Regions from separate parts of the Dryocola mayonis genome, predicted to be linked through region 1. Evidence: predicted binding sites of a transcription regulator. Region 1 holds the regulator's gene; each other region holds the start of a gene.
What was found. Region 1 encodes Fur, which represses iron uptake genes when iron is present. Its sites were predicted from a motif close to ATAATAATGAGAACNACTATCAA; they were not measured.

Region 1 (3,414 bases):
GCGCTGGCGCTTGCAATTGCAGGCGTCACGGCGCTTTCAGGTATGGTTACCGTTCCGCAGGCGGCGGCCGCGGGATTTATCGATGATTCAACCCTCACCGGCGGTATTTATTACTGGCAGCGTGAGCGTGACCGTAAAGACGTTAATACCAGTAAATACGAAACCAACCTTTCCCATTCGACCTGGAACGCCAACCTGGATTTCCAGTCCGGCTATGTGGCCGATATGTTTGGTCTGGATATTGCGGCCTTTACCGCGATTGAAATGGCGGAAAATGGCGACAGCGGGCACCCGAACGAAATCGCATTCTCATCAAAAAATAAAGCCTATGACGAAGACTATTCCGGCGACAAGAGCGGAATCAGCCTTTATAAGGCGGCGGCGAAATTTAAATACGGGCCGGTTTGGGCGCGGGCGGGCTACATTCAGCCAACCGGCCAGACTTTGCTGGCTCCGCACTGGAGCTTTATGCCGGGCACCTATCAGGGCGCTGAAGCCGGCGCCAGTTTCGATTACGGCGATGCGGGCGCGCTGAGCTTCTCCTATATGTGGACGAACGAATATAAAGCGCCATGGCATCTGGAGATGGACAAGTTCTATCAGAACGACAGGCACACCAAAGTCGACTACCTGCATTCAATCGGCGCAAAGTATGACTTCAAAAACGATCTGGTGCTTGAGGCGGCCTTCGGTCAGGCAGAAGGGTACATTGACCAGTACTTTACCAAAGCAAGCTACAAATTTGATATCGCTGGCAGCCCGCTGACCACCAGCTACCAGTTCTACGGGACCAGGGACAAAGTCTCAGACGGCGGCATTAACGATATTTACGACGGCACAGCCTGGCTGCAGGCGCTAACCCTCGGTTACAAAATTGGTCAGGTCGACCTGCGTCTGGAAGGAACCATGGTGAAGGCCGAAGGGCAGCAGGGGTTCTTCCTGCAGCGTATGACCCCAACCTATGCCTCCTCAAACGGGCGTCTTGATGTATGGTGGGATAACCGCTCCGACTTTAACGCCAACGGCGAAAAAGCGCTGTTCGCGGGCGCGATGTATGACCTGAGCAACTGGGATCTGGCCGGCTGGGCGGTGGGCGCATCTTACGTTTACGCCTGGGATGCAAAACCCAGCTCCACGCCAACGACCGATGGCTACTACGACGCCGATCGCCGTCTGAAGGAATCCTCTTACAGCCTCGATGCGTCATATACCGTTCAGGATGGCCGAGCGAAAGGCACGCTGTTTAAGCTGCACTTTACCCAGTATGACAACCATTCCGATATCCCAAGCTGGGGCGGCGGCTACGGCAACATCTTCCAGGATGAGCGCGACGTGAAGTTCCTCGTTATCGCACCTTTCACTATCTTCTGATGGGCAGCCGGGCGCAAAAGCGCCCGGCTTGTTAAGTTTCTCTGGCCCATAAAAAAACCGGTGAGTTTCCTCACCGGTTTTTTGTCTCTGCTTTCCCGAAGGGAAAGCAAGAGTGCGGATTACTTCTCGCTGATTTCGTGGGCGTTTTCGTCGGTACGGCAGTCGCCTTCGGCGCAGTGGCCATACAGGTAAAGACTGTGGTTAGTCAGCCGAATCCCGTGGCGGGTCGCGATTTCACGCTGGCGGGCTTCGATTGAATCATCGCTGAATTCAATGACTTTGCCGCAGTCCAGGCAAATCAGGTGGTCGTGATGATGCTGCTGAGTCAGTTCAAAAACCGACTTGCCGCCTTCGAAATTATGGCGGGTAACGATACCCGCGTCGTCAAACTGGTTCAGCACGCGGTAAACCGTGGCCAGACCAATCTCTTCACCCATATCAATCAGACGTTTGTATAAGTCTTCCGCACTGACGTGATGGTTAACCGGTCCCTGCAACACTTCAAGGATTTTTAATCGCGGAAGCGTGACTTTCAGGCCGGCCTTCTTTAATGCGGTGTTGTTGTCAGTCATGCGGAAATTGTCCTGTTGCTTAACGTTATGCTCGGACTCGTTGAGCGTTAAGTGAATGCGTTTCATTATATACCCTTCTTTTGAGGGTATAGTACAGCCACGTCTAAATAGAAACTGTAAGTTAAAGCATAACAGCTAAAAAATCGTGGCTGAGTCACCCTTTGCTGGCGGTGCAGCAAACGCGACCTGTGGGGTATTGTACAGGGATAGACAAAAAAGTTACAAAAATGTAGCGATTATTTTCATTGGTAATGCCTATCAATACGGCGCAAACCTTGGCCTGCGCCGTTACGCATCAGGCGTTGAGGATATCGGCCAGGTTGAGCTCTTCCGCAACCTGCCTGGTCCATTTCTCCACGCGCTCGGCGGTCAGCTCCGGCTGACGGTCTTCATCAATGGCCAGGCCTACAAAGTGGTCGTCGTCAGCCAGACCCTTCGACGCTTCGAAGTGGTAGCCCGCCGTCGGCCAGTGGCCTACGATTGCCGCGCCGCGTGGTTCAATGATGTCGCGAATGGTGCCCAGCGCGTCGCAGAAATATTCCGCGTAATCTTCCTGATCGCCACAGCCGAACAGCGCAACCAGCTTGCCGTTGAAATCCACTTCTTCAAGAGTCGGGAAGAAGTCATCCCAGTCGCACTGCGCTTCGCCATAGTACCAGGTAGGGATGCCCAGCAGCAGAATGTCGAACCCTTCGAGATCTTCCTTGCTGCTTTTTGCAATGTCACGCACTTCAGCAACATCTTTACCGAGCTGTTTTTGAATCATTTTTGCGATATTTTCGGTATTACCGGTATCGCTGCCGAAAAAAATGCCTACGATTGCCATGAGTTAAATAACCTCTTGAAACTTAATGGTATGGTGGCGGAGAATTGCCCACAGATGGGGCAATGATAGCAGAACAGGTCAGGGTGCGGAAACAGCTATCACAGCGCTGTGCACAGTCTGCAACATGATGGCGCTTTAAGCGCCGTTTTTTATTTGATGACGGGGCGAAATAGCGAACGGCTAGCTCAGATGCTGCTTTAGCTGGGCTAATAACATCTCTTCAATCAGCTCGCTGCGGCTGATGTTTCTGGCTTCAGCAAGTTGGTTAAGGGCATCCACCGCTTCGTTGTTGAGTTTCAGCTCAACGCGCTTCAGGCCGCGTACTTTATCGCGTTTGAGCTGGTTACGTTTGTTGATGCGCAGCTGCTCATCTCGCGTTAGCGGATTGGTTTTTGGCCGCCCCGGGCGACGCTCGTCCGCGAACAGATCTATTGTAGTACGGTCCGTTTGTTCTTTTGCCATGATTAGAGTACTGACAGGAAATTCGGGATGCTGCGAGCAGAATGCTCCGGCGCATTTAAGCGCGCCATCATACATCAGGGAGTCCGGCGCGCCAACGCGTTAGCCGCATCTTGCGGCCGGTCGGTCTGTTTTTAATCAGTTTTTGGCGCAATCATCGATAAAACGGTGAACGGCGCGTAAAAC
Region 2 (3,414 bases), 1.8 Mb from region 1:
GCGGTAACTACTGGGACGGACGCGACTGGCGCGACCGTGGCTACTGGCATCGAAATTATGAATGGCGTGACCGTGGCTGGCACCGTCATCGCGGCTGGGACCGGGGGCGCAGCAGCTACGAAAGAGGCTATCGCGCAGGCTGGAACGACCGTGACGATCATCGTGGCCGCGGTCGCGGAAACGGTCATCACCACTAAGTGAACATCAACCTCTCCCACCGGGAGAGGTTTTTTTATAGCCCTAACGCGGTGCCGATAATTAGCCACAGATTCAGCGCCACCACCAGCACCACAATCGCCCAGCCGAGTTGCTTAACCAGTCTGGTATTCACCAGCTCGCCCATCAGGTTTTTATCGCTGGTAAAAATCAGCAGCGGCACCAGCGCCAGCGCGATGCCGAAGCTGAGCAGCACCTGACTCATGACCAGAATACGCGTCGGATCAAGCCCCATCAGAATCACAATGAACGACGGCGCCATAGTAACGGAGCGGCGCACCCACAGCGGAATGTAGAACCGGACAAAGCCCTGCATCACCACCTGTCCCGCAAGCGTACCCACAACGGTCGATGACAGCCCTGCGGCGACCAGGCTCAGGCCGAATATCGTTGCCGCCGCATGGCTGAGCAGGGGTTCGAGCGTCAAATATGCCTGGTCCAGATCGGCCACGCCGGTATGTCCGGAGAAGTGAAACGCCGCGGCGGCGGTCGCCATCATCGCCAGGTTCACAAAGCCGGCGATGGTCATGGCGATAGCCACGTCCCATTTGGTGGCGGAATAACGCTCCGCGCGATTGCCGTCGTGCATATGCTGGGTCAGCGACGAGTGCAGGTAAATAACGTGCGGCATGATGGTCGCGCCAAGCACCCCGGCGGCGAGGAAGACCGCCTCGCTGGTTGGCAGGGTTGGCAGCAGCATCCCCTTGCCCAGCTCGACGAAATCAGGCTGCGAGAAAATCAGTTCAACAATGTAGGCGGCGGCCACGAACAGCAAAAGCCCGCCGATCGCTTTCTCCAGCGGCTTTTGTCCGCGGCGCTGCAGCATCAGGATCAGGAAGGTGGCGATACCGGTCAGCACCGCGCCCTGCAGCAGGGAAACGCCCAGAATCAGCTTAAAGCCGATGGCCGCGCCGATAAATTCCGCCAGATCCGTCGCCATCGCAATGATTTCCGCCTGTATCCAGTACAGCCAGACAACCGGACGCGGATAATGGTCGCGTATATGTTCGGCAAGATTTTTGCCCGTTGCGATGCCAAGCTTCGCGGACAGCACCTGAATCAGCATCGCCATCAGGTTCGCCCAGACCACCACCCACAGCAGCCCGTAGCCGAAGCTGGCCCCGGCCTGGATATTGGTGGCGAAGTTACCCGGGTCGATGTAGCCAATGGCGGCGATAAACGCCGGCCCCATTAACGCCAGTCGCAGCCTGCGCGCAGTCCGACCACTGCTGTTATCAACACGACTGTTAGTCATCATCTGCCTCTGAGATATAGCCTTTGCTATGTTTCATGCTAACAAAATGAGAATGATTATCAAGATCGTTTAAACAGCTTATCTGGATTTCTCTGATAGATGAAAGCAATGGCGGGAAGGTGTGTTCCTGCGCACTCGTTAAAGAAACGGGCAATAACAAGCAGGCTTGTTATGAATTGTGTGCGCTGACGCAACCTTTAGCTTCTTTACTTAACATAGCAGAAATGTATGGTTGATCACTAATTTTGCTATCCGTCACATGTCATCACTATAGTGTGCGATTGCTCTCGTTTTCTTATTGCTTGTTTCATAGAATGTGCAACGAAATTAAACCTGCCTCATATTTGGAGCAAATATGTCCCGCGTTCTGCACTTTGTTTTAGCGCTTGCAGTGGTTGCGCTGCTTGCTTTGCTGGTGAGTCCTAACCGCAAGCAAATTCGTATTCGCTTTGTGATCCAATTATTAGTGATTGAAATATTGCTTGCCTGGTTCTTCCTGAACTCAGAGATTGGCCTCGGCTTCGTACGTGGTTTCTCTGAAATGTTCGAGAAACTGCTGGCGTTTGCAAATGAAGGGACAAACTTTGTATTCGGTAAGATGAATGACGAAGGTCTGGCCTTCTTCTTCCTGAAAGTTCTCTGCCCTATCGTCTTTATCTCCGCCCTGATCGGGATTTTGCAGCACATTCGCGTGCTGCCGATCGTTATCCGCTTTATCGGTACTTTGCTGTCTAAAGTAAACGGTATGGGTAAGCTGGAATCCTTTAACGCAGTAAGCTCGCTGATCCTGGGACAGTCAGAAAACTTTATCGCCTATAAGGATATCCTCGGCAAGATGTCGCGCAACCGCATGTACACCATGTCGGCAACCGCCATGTCTACCGTTTCCATGTCGATTGTTGGCGCGTACATGACCATGCTTGATCCTAAGTACGTTGTGGCGGCGCTGGTACTGAACATGTTCAGCACCTTTATCGTCCTGTCTTTGATTAACCCGTACCGCGTGGACGAGAGCGAAGAAAATCTGCAAATGTCCAATCTGCACGAAGGTCAGAGCTTCTTTGAAATGCTGGGTGAATACATTCTGGCAGGCTTTAAGGTGGCGATTATCGTTGCGGCGATGCTGATTGGTTTCATCGCGTTAATTTCCGCGCTGAACGCCCTGTTCGCCGCGGTGTTCGGTATCTCCTTCCAGGGCATTCTGGGCTACATCTTCTATCCGATTGCCTGGGTTATGGGCGTGCCGGCGCATGAAGCGCTGCAGGTCGGCAGCATTATGGCAACCAAGCTGGTGTCTAACGAATTCGTTGCGATGATGGACCTGCAGAAACTGGCCAGCAGCATGTCTCCGCGCGCTGAAGGCATCCTGTCCGTGTTCCTGGTATCCTTTGCTAACTTCTCTTCTATCGGGATTATCGCCGGTGCGATTAAAGGCCTGAACGAAGAGCAGGGCAACGTGGTTTCACGCTTCGGCCTGAAGCTGGTTTACGGTTCTACGCTTGTGAGCATTCTGTCTGCTTCTATTGCAGCGCTGTTCCTGTAATCCCCCTGACGTAAAAACCGGGGCCTGCGCCCCGGTTTTTTTATGCCTGCTTTTCTTCCTCGCCGTCCGCGCAAACCTGATTCCGGCCGCGCAGCTTGGCCCGGTACAGCCGAAAATCCGCTAACGACTGGATCTGATCTAAAGAATGCTGCGGATGTTCGCTGTGCGCCGCGACGCCAAGCGATGCGGTAATGGTCAGCACGCTGCCGCTGTCCAGGGTAAGCGGTGAGAGCTCCAGGTGCTTTTTAATGCGTTTTGCCACAGCGACACCCGCTGCAAGATCGGTATCCGGCAGGTAGACGCAAAACTCCTCGCCGCCGAGGCGGCCAGGCACATCCTTTTGGCGAATAGCCTGCTGAATATGCCGCGCGGCGTGCGCCAGCACGCTGTCGCCCACCTG
Region 3 (3,414 bases), 890 kb from region 1:
TCACTACCAGGGTTCATATCGAACCAGCCGTCAATTAAGACAGGCCCGCGCATTATACGTAAATACGGCCACGAAGCAAGTCACGCTTACGAATTAAACAGCCTTTTCTGCAAGACAGACGAGGCAGCTTCCATTTACCGTGTAAAACATGCAGGCGCTGGTGAAACCCTGGAAGGTATGCCGGGAAACGGTAAACCGCCCCTTCTCCCCTTCTGCGCTCCGCAGTAGTGTCGTATAACATTTTCAGGAGCAGCGACCATGATGACTCTTCCTTCCCTGTCGGTAACTTGCTTTATAGGTGTATACATTGGGTTATTGCTGCGGCTTAGCTGGATAGATCTGAAACAACGTCTGTTGCCGGACGCTCTGAACTATGCGCTGTTATGGTCCGGGCTATTGTTCCATGTGTTTTTTAATACGGAGCGACTGGCTTCAGCGGTGACGGGAGCCGCCGCGGGTTATTTAAGCCTGTGGATAGTGTACTGGTGCTACTTTTTCTTGCGCAAATGCGAGGGTATCGGATATGGAGATATGAAGCTGCTGGCTGCGCTGGGCGCGTGGCACGGCTGGCAAAATCTGCAGTGGATTGTGTTAATAGCGGCGATATGCGGCTTAGCGACGGCGGGAACAGCTAAAATCTGGCGGGCTGATTCTGGGGATTTCACCACGCCGCTACCTTTTGGGGCCCTGCCTTGCGATAGCGGGTGGTGTTACAGGATGGTTTAATCATTACCCTTTACAGATTCACCAGCTCAACTGGCTTCTTTAAGCTGCGACTGAAGATAATTCTGCAGGCCGATTTTGGCAATCAGGTCCAGTTCCGTTTCAAGCCAGTCGATGTGATGCTCTTCCTCAGAGAGGATTTGGATCATCATGTCGCGGCTGACGTAGTCATGGATGGTATCCGCATAGGCGATGGCTTCGCGCAGATCTCTGGCGCCTTCCATTTCGAGATTGAGATCCGAGCGCAGCATCTCTTCCACATCTTCGCCAATTTGAAGCTTGCCTAAGTCCTGCAGGTTGGGAATGCCCTCAAGGAATAAAATACGCTCGATATACTTATCGGCATGCTTCATTTCATCGATGGATTCATGGTACTCAACTTCGTTGAGGCGCATCAGGCCCCAGTTTTTGAACATTCTCGCATGGAGAAAATACTGATTGATCGCGACAAGCTCGTTTCCCAATAATTTATTGAGATAATTTATTATCTTAATATCACCTTTCATTTTTTACTCCCTCCGCTTCCACTACATGAAGCGTAGATGTAGCACGGAGTAAGTCAAAAAAAAGTGACTGGCTTAAGCAATCTCTTTAAATTCCGGGATCTGTAACAGCTCTTCCTGCATGATTTCCCGTGCCGCACGAACGCACTTCCCGCACTGGTTTCCTACCGGAATAAACTTGCGAAGCTGCTGGAAAGATTGTGGCTGAAACTGGCGCACTGCCTGGCGAATTTTTTTATCACTTACACCGTTACACAAGCAAACGTACATAGGCACTCCCGTTCAAATTCTGCGCAAAGTGTAAATGAGAATAGTTATGATTACAATAGCACAGCGGCGTTTGACGGTGATGCCGGCCTGAAAAAAATGTAAAAAAAAGAGCGCCTGAGCGCTCTTTTTTCATACAAAGATATCAGCGATTAAGCGATAACTTTAGCAACAACACCGGCACCAACGGTACGGCCGCCTTCACGGATTGCGAAACGCAGACCGTCGTCCATCGCGATTGGGTGGATCAGGGTAACAACCATTTTGATGTTGTCGCCCGGCATGACCATCTCAACGCCTTCCGGCAGTTCGATGGTACCGGTCACGTCAGTTGTACGGAAGTAGAACTGTGGACGGTAGCCTTTGAAGAACGGAGTGTGACGGGCCGCCTTCGTCTTTGGACAGGATGTACACTTCAGATTCGAACTGGGTGTGTGGCTTGATGGAGCCTGGCTTAGCCAGAACCTGACCACGTTCGATTTCTTCACGTTTGATACCACGCAGCAGAACGCCAACGTTCTCGCCCGCACGGCCTTCGTCCAGCAGTTTGCGGAACATTTCAACGCCGGTACAGGTGGATTTCGCGGTATCTTTGATACCAACGATTTCAACTTCTTCACCAACCTTGATGATGCCGCGCTCTACACGACCGGTAACAACGGTACCACGACCGGAGATGGAGAATACGTCTTCGATTGGCAGCAGGAACGGCTTGTCGATAGCACGCTCTGGCTCAGGGATGTAGGAATCCAGGAAGCCTGCCAGTTCAACGATTTTCGCTTCCCACTCAGCTTCGCCTTCCAGCGCTTTCAGTGCGGAACCGCGAACGATTGGGGTATCGTCGCCCGGGAAGTCGTACTGGGACAGAAGTTCACGAACTTCCATTTCCACCAGTTCCAGCAGCTCTTCGTCATCAACCATGTCGCATTTGTTCAGGAACACGATGATGAAAGGAACGCCTACCTGACGACCCAGCAGGATGTGCTCACGGGTCTGCGGCATCGGGCCGTCAGTTGCAGCAACAACCAGGATTGCGCCGTCCATCTGAGCCGCACCGGTGATCATGTTTTTCACGTAGTCGGCGTGCCCTGGGCAGTCAACGTGCGCGTAGTGGCGAGTCGGGGTGTCATACTCAACGTGGGAAGTGTTGATGGTGATACCACGAGCTTTTTCTTCCGGCGCGTTATCGATCTGGTCGAATGCACGAGCAGAACCGCCGTAGGTTTTAGCCAGAACGGTAGTGATTGCTGCAGTCAGAGTAGTTTTACCATGGTCAACGTGGCCGATTGTGCCGACGTTAACGTGCGGTTTTGTACGTTCAAATTTTTCTTTAGACACGGCTATATTCCTTACTATAGTGCTCTCCCCTCAAGGAGAGAGCACGGGATCATTGTTTTAAAACCCAGGGCTTATTTACCACGGGCTTCGATTACGGCCTGAGCAACGTTGTTCGGCGCATCATCATACTTCAGGAACTCCATGGAGTAAGAAGCACGACCTTTGGTCAGAGAACGCAGTTGAGTTGCGTATCCGAACATTTCAGACAGCGGAACTTCAGCGTGAATCACAACGCCGGTAACGTTAGATTCTTGACCGCGCAGCATACCACGACGACGGCTAAGGTCACCGATGACGTCACCAGTGTTCTCTTCCGGCGTTTCAACTTCAACCTTCATGATAGGCTCAAGCAGAACCGGTTTCGCTTTCTTAAAGCCATCTTTAAAGGCGATAGAAGCGGCCAGTTTAAACGCCAGCTCAGAGGAGTCAACGTCATGGTAAGAACCGAAGTGCAGACGCACGCCGAGATCGACTACCGGGTAACCCGCCAGCGGACCAGACTTAAGCTGCTCCTGGATACCTTTATCAACGGCCGGGATGTATTCGCCAGGAATTACACCACCTTTAATGTCGTTGATGAACT
Region 4 (3,414 bases), 130 kb from region 1:
GCGTGCGCGGAATGAGTTTCGGCGTGCCGGTGCTGCCGCCTGATAGCTGGAAAAAGGCCACCTCGTCCGCCGCCGACGAAGCGGCGACAAAGTTATCTTCCGGCTCGTTAATAAAGGCGCTCAGGGAGCGGCCGCGTTCGTTTTCGTTCAGCAATACCGCCATGCGCAGCGAAGGATTCTGGCTGCACAGGGAGTCGAGAAAATCGTCATGCGCGAAAAGATTGTGCTTGCGGTCGGCGATCAGCAGCGCCGGTTCGAGCTGCTTTGCATAGGCCTCCAGCTCGGTGCGCTGGTGGCTGAACAGCGCGTTAACCGGCGCTACGCCGATCTTCAGCAGGGCAAACAGCGTGATGTAGAGCTCCGCCACGTTGCCAAGCTGCACCAGCGCGGTTTCGCCGGTGCGTAGGCCACGGCGCTGCAGCGCGCAGGCCAGCCGGGTCGACGACTGCTCCAGCTCGCTGTAGCTGTAGTGGCGCTCGCCGTCGATCAGCGCAATAGCGTTATTTTTGGCGTGCCGGCTCAGAATATCGGTGAGCGGCAGGTCCGCCCAGTAACCTTTTTCGCGATAGCGTGCGGCCAGATCTTCCGGCCAGCGGGTGAATTCAATCGCCATTTAATTAAGCCCCAATACGTTAAGCATGGTGGAAAGTTTTACCCCGGTTTCGCGCCATTCGGATTCCGGCGACGAGGCGGGCACGATGCCGGCCCCCGGCAAACAGACGAACCTGCCGTTTCGCCACGCGCGCGCAGCGAATGGTCACAACCCACTCGCCGTTGCCTTCCGCATCGCACCAGCCGACAATGCCGCCGAACAGTTCGCGGTCGAACGGCTCAAGCTCGGCAATCAGCCGCCGTGCGGCCTCGTGCGGGAAGCCGCTGAGCGCGGGAGTGGGATGCAGCAGGCAGGCAAGCGAAAGCGCGTTGTCCTGCGGGTCCTTCGCCTCGCCGTCAATGGGCGTGGCAAGGTGCCAGAGCGTTGGCGTGGTAATCAGCTCGGGTTTGTCCGGCAGCGCCAGGTAACGGCTGCGCGGCTGTAATACGTTTTGCATCGCGCTGGTGACCAGGCCGTGTTCATGGCGGTCTTTGGCGGAGTTCATCAGCGCTTCGCCGATCGCTTTGTCCTGCTGAGCGTCTTCTTTATTGCGTCGGGCAGAGCCCGCCAGCGGCAGCGAGCTGAACGCCTCGCCGTTTTTACGCAGCAGCAGCTCAGGGCTTGCCCCCAGCAGCGAACTGCCGTCCGGCAGCGGGACGTGGAAGTTAAAGCTGGCAGGGTTCTGGGCAATCAGGCGGTTTAGCAGCGCAGGGATATCGACGGGCGCGTCGGTTTCGATATCTATCAGGCGCGACAGCACCACTTTATCGATGCCCGGCCCGCCGGTGGCGGCCGCGGCGTGCGCCACCATTGCCATGAACTTATCCTGTTCCGGAATAGCCCGGCGAGCGGTAATGCCCGGCTGCGTCGCCGCCCGGCTTTGGCCAGCTTCCTGCTGACGCTGGGGACGAGAGAACGCCTGCCAGCTTAGCGGAATAAACAGCGCGGACGGCTGGCGGGTATCGAATGGAATGGCGCCGACGACTATCGGCTTTTCTATGCCCTGCTTTGCGGCGCGTTCAAACGCGTCGCGCAGCCGCGTCTGCAGATTTCCCTGCACGTTCGCGCCGTCTTCAGCGGGACAATCCAGACGCATAAAGCAGCCCTGGGTTGAAAAACTGCGGTAAGGAGACATAAAGAAAAAGCTATCCGCGCAAGGGGTTAGCTGCTTTTTCTGTGGCTCCTCGGCCAGTAATGTATCCATGCGTCCTCCGTTAAAAAAATGATAAAGGGTAGTAATAATAATTATCATTTGTATTTCGGGGTCGTAACCTAAAGAGAAACGATCTCGCTGTCAATCGGGACAAATTTTTTTTAACCTTTCCCGCGCTTGCACCGGAGCGGCATAATCATGAAAATGAGAAGCATTACTGATTACTTCAACAGGATGCGCCCGCGTGAAAATAAGAATTTCTTCAGCCCTGCTTAAACTGACCATCGGCACCACCCTACTGCTGGGCCTCAGCGGCCTTGCCCACGCCGCCGACTGGCCGCGCCAGGTGACGGACAGCCGCGGCGCCCACACCCTCGCTCAGGCGCCGCAGCGCATTGTCTCCACCAGCGTCACGCTGACCGGCTCGCTGCTGGCCATTGACGCGCCGGTCATCGCAAGCGGCGCCACAACGCCCGGCAACCGCGTGGCGGACGACCAGGGCTATATGCGCCAGTGGGGCAAAATCGCCAAAGAGCGTAATATTCAACGTCTCTATATCGGCGAGCCAAGCGCTGAGGCGGTGGCCGCCCAGATGCCGGATCTGATTTTAATCAGCGCCACCGGCGGGGATTCCGCCCTTGCCCTTTACGACCAGCTTTCCGCTATCGCCCCGACGCTTGTTATCAATTACGACGATAAAAGCTGGCAGCAGGTGCTGACGCAGCTCGGCGCGATCACCGGCCATGAAAAGCAGGCCGCAGAACGCATCGCCAGTTTCGATAAACAGCTGACCGAAGCGAAAAAGCGCATTACGCTGCCGCCGCAGCCGGTCACCGCCCTGGTTTACAGCCCGGCATCCCGCTCCGCCAACCTGTGGACGCCTGAATCCGCGCAGGGGAAACTCCTGCAGCAGCTTGGCTTCACCCTTTCCACGGTGCCGCCGGCCATTCATACCAGCCAGAGCATGGGCAAACGCCACGATATCCTTCAGCTTGGCGGCGAGAACCTCGCGGCCGGCCTGAACGGCGAAAGCCTGTTCCTGTTCGCAGGCGACGAAAAAGATGCGGACGCCCTGCAAAACGACCCTTTGCTTGCGCATCTGCCGGCGGTGCAAAACAAGCGCGTTTATCCTCTTGGCACCGAAACGTTCCGTCTTGATTACTACAGCGCAAGCCAGGTGCTTACGCGCATGACGGAGCTGTTCGGCAGCAAGTAATTATTTCGCCGTCGCCGCCTCGGCTTGCGTCGGGGCGGCCTGCTGGTAACGACGCAGCTGCGTCAGCACCACCGCCAGCGCCACGCCAATTAAGGCCAGCACCAGCCCGCCCGAGCTTGCCGCCGCAGCCGGCGTCATGGCGACGGTCATCCCGCCCAGAATCGCCGCGCCAATGGCGTCGCCCGTGACGTTTTGCGCCGTCCATAAGCCGTTGATGCGGCCCAGCATGCCGTCCGGCGTCAGCGTCTGAATCAGGGTGTATTGCAGCAGGGAGCTGATGGCGCTGAGATAGCCAAAGAGCGCAAGGCACGCAAGCCCGAGGCCCCAGTACGGCATCAGGCTAAACAGGCCAACAGAGATAAACGACACTATGCCGCTTGCCAGCATAATCACGCCGGGACGGGCATGATGGGCGATGCGTCCGCTGGTCAGCGCGCCAATCGCCGCGCCAAG

Region 2: a site for Fur is predicted at 1,512-1,534, ahead of WLO32_RS14765 (Nramp family divalent metal transporter). Genes of this name have one in related genera too.
Region 3: a site for Fur is predicted at 1,531-1,553, ahead of bfd (bacterioferritin-associated ferredoxin). Genes of this name have one in related genera too.
Region 4: a site for Fur is predicted at 1,828-1,850, ahead of fepB (Fe2+-enterobactin ABC transporter substrate-binding protein). Genes of this name have one in related genera too.

Annotation. Positions count from the first base shown of each region.
Region 1 covers NZ_CP150452.1:1,272,483-1,275,896, forward strand. Annotated here, with positions in the region: gene chiP (chitoporin ChiP) at 1-1,371, shown strand, start outside; gene fur (ferric iron uptake transcriptional regulator) at 1,491-1,943, opposite strand; gene fldA (flavodoxin FldA) at 2,239-2,769, opposite strand; gene ybfE (LexA regulated protein) at 2,950-3,231, opposite strand; gene ybfF (esterase) at 3,367-3,414, opposite strand, start outside.
Region 2 covers NZ_CP150452.1:3,070,243-3,073,656, forward strand. Annotated here, with positions in the region: gene WLO32_RS14760 (DUF2502 domain-containing protein) at 1-197, shown strand, start outside; gene WLO32_RS14765 (Nramp family divalent metal transporter) at 233-1,471, opposite strand; gene WLO32_RS14770 (NupC/NupG family nucleoside CNT transporter) at 1,827-3,014, shown strand; gene WLO32_RS14775 (diguanylate cyclase) at 3,055-3,414, opposite strand, start outside.
Region 3 covers NZ_CP150452.1:380,504-383,917, reverse strand. Annotated here, with positions in the region: gene WLO32_RS01735 (prepilin peptidase) at 259-726, shown strand; gene bfr (bacterioferritin) at 753-1,229, opposite strand; gene bfd (bacterioferritin-associated ferredoxin) at 1,302-1,496, opposite strand; partial or broken gene tuf (elongation factor Tu) at 1,646-2,831, opposite strand; partial or broken gene fusA (elongation factor G) at 2,903-3,414, opposite strand, start outside.
Region 4 covers NZ_CP150452.1:1,145,970-1,149,383, reverse strand. Annotated here, with positions in the region: gene WLO32_RS05545 ((2,3-dihydroxybenzoyl)adenylate synthase) at 1-613, opposite strand, end outside; partial or broken gene entC (isochorismate synthase EntC) at 614-1,796, opposite strand; gene fepB (Fe2+-enterobactin ABC transporter substrate-binding protein) at 2,014-2,961, shown strand; gene entS (enterobactin transporter EntS) at 2,962-3,414, opposite strand, start outside.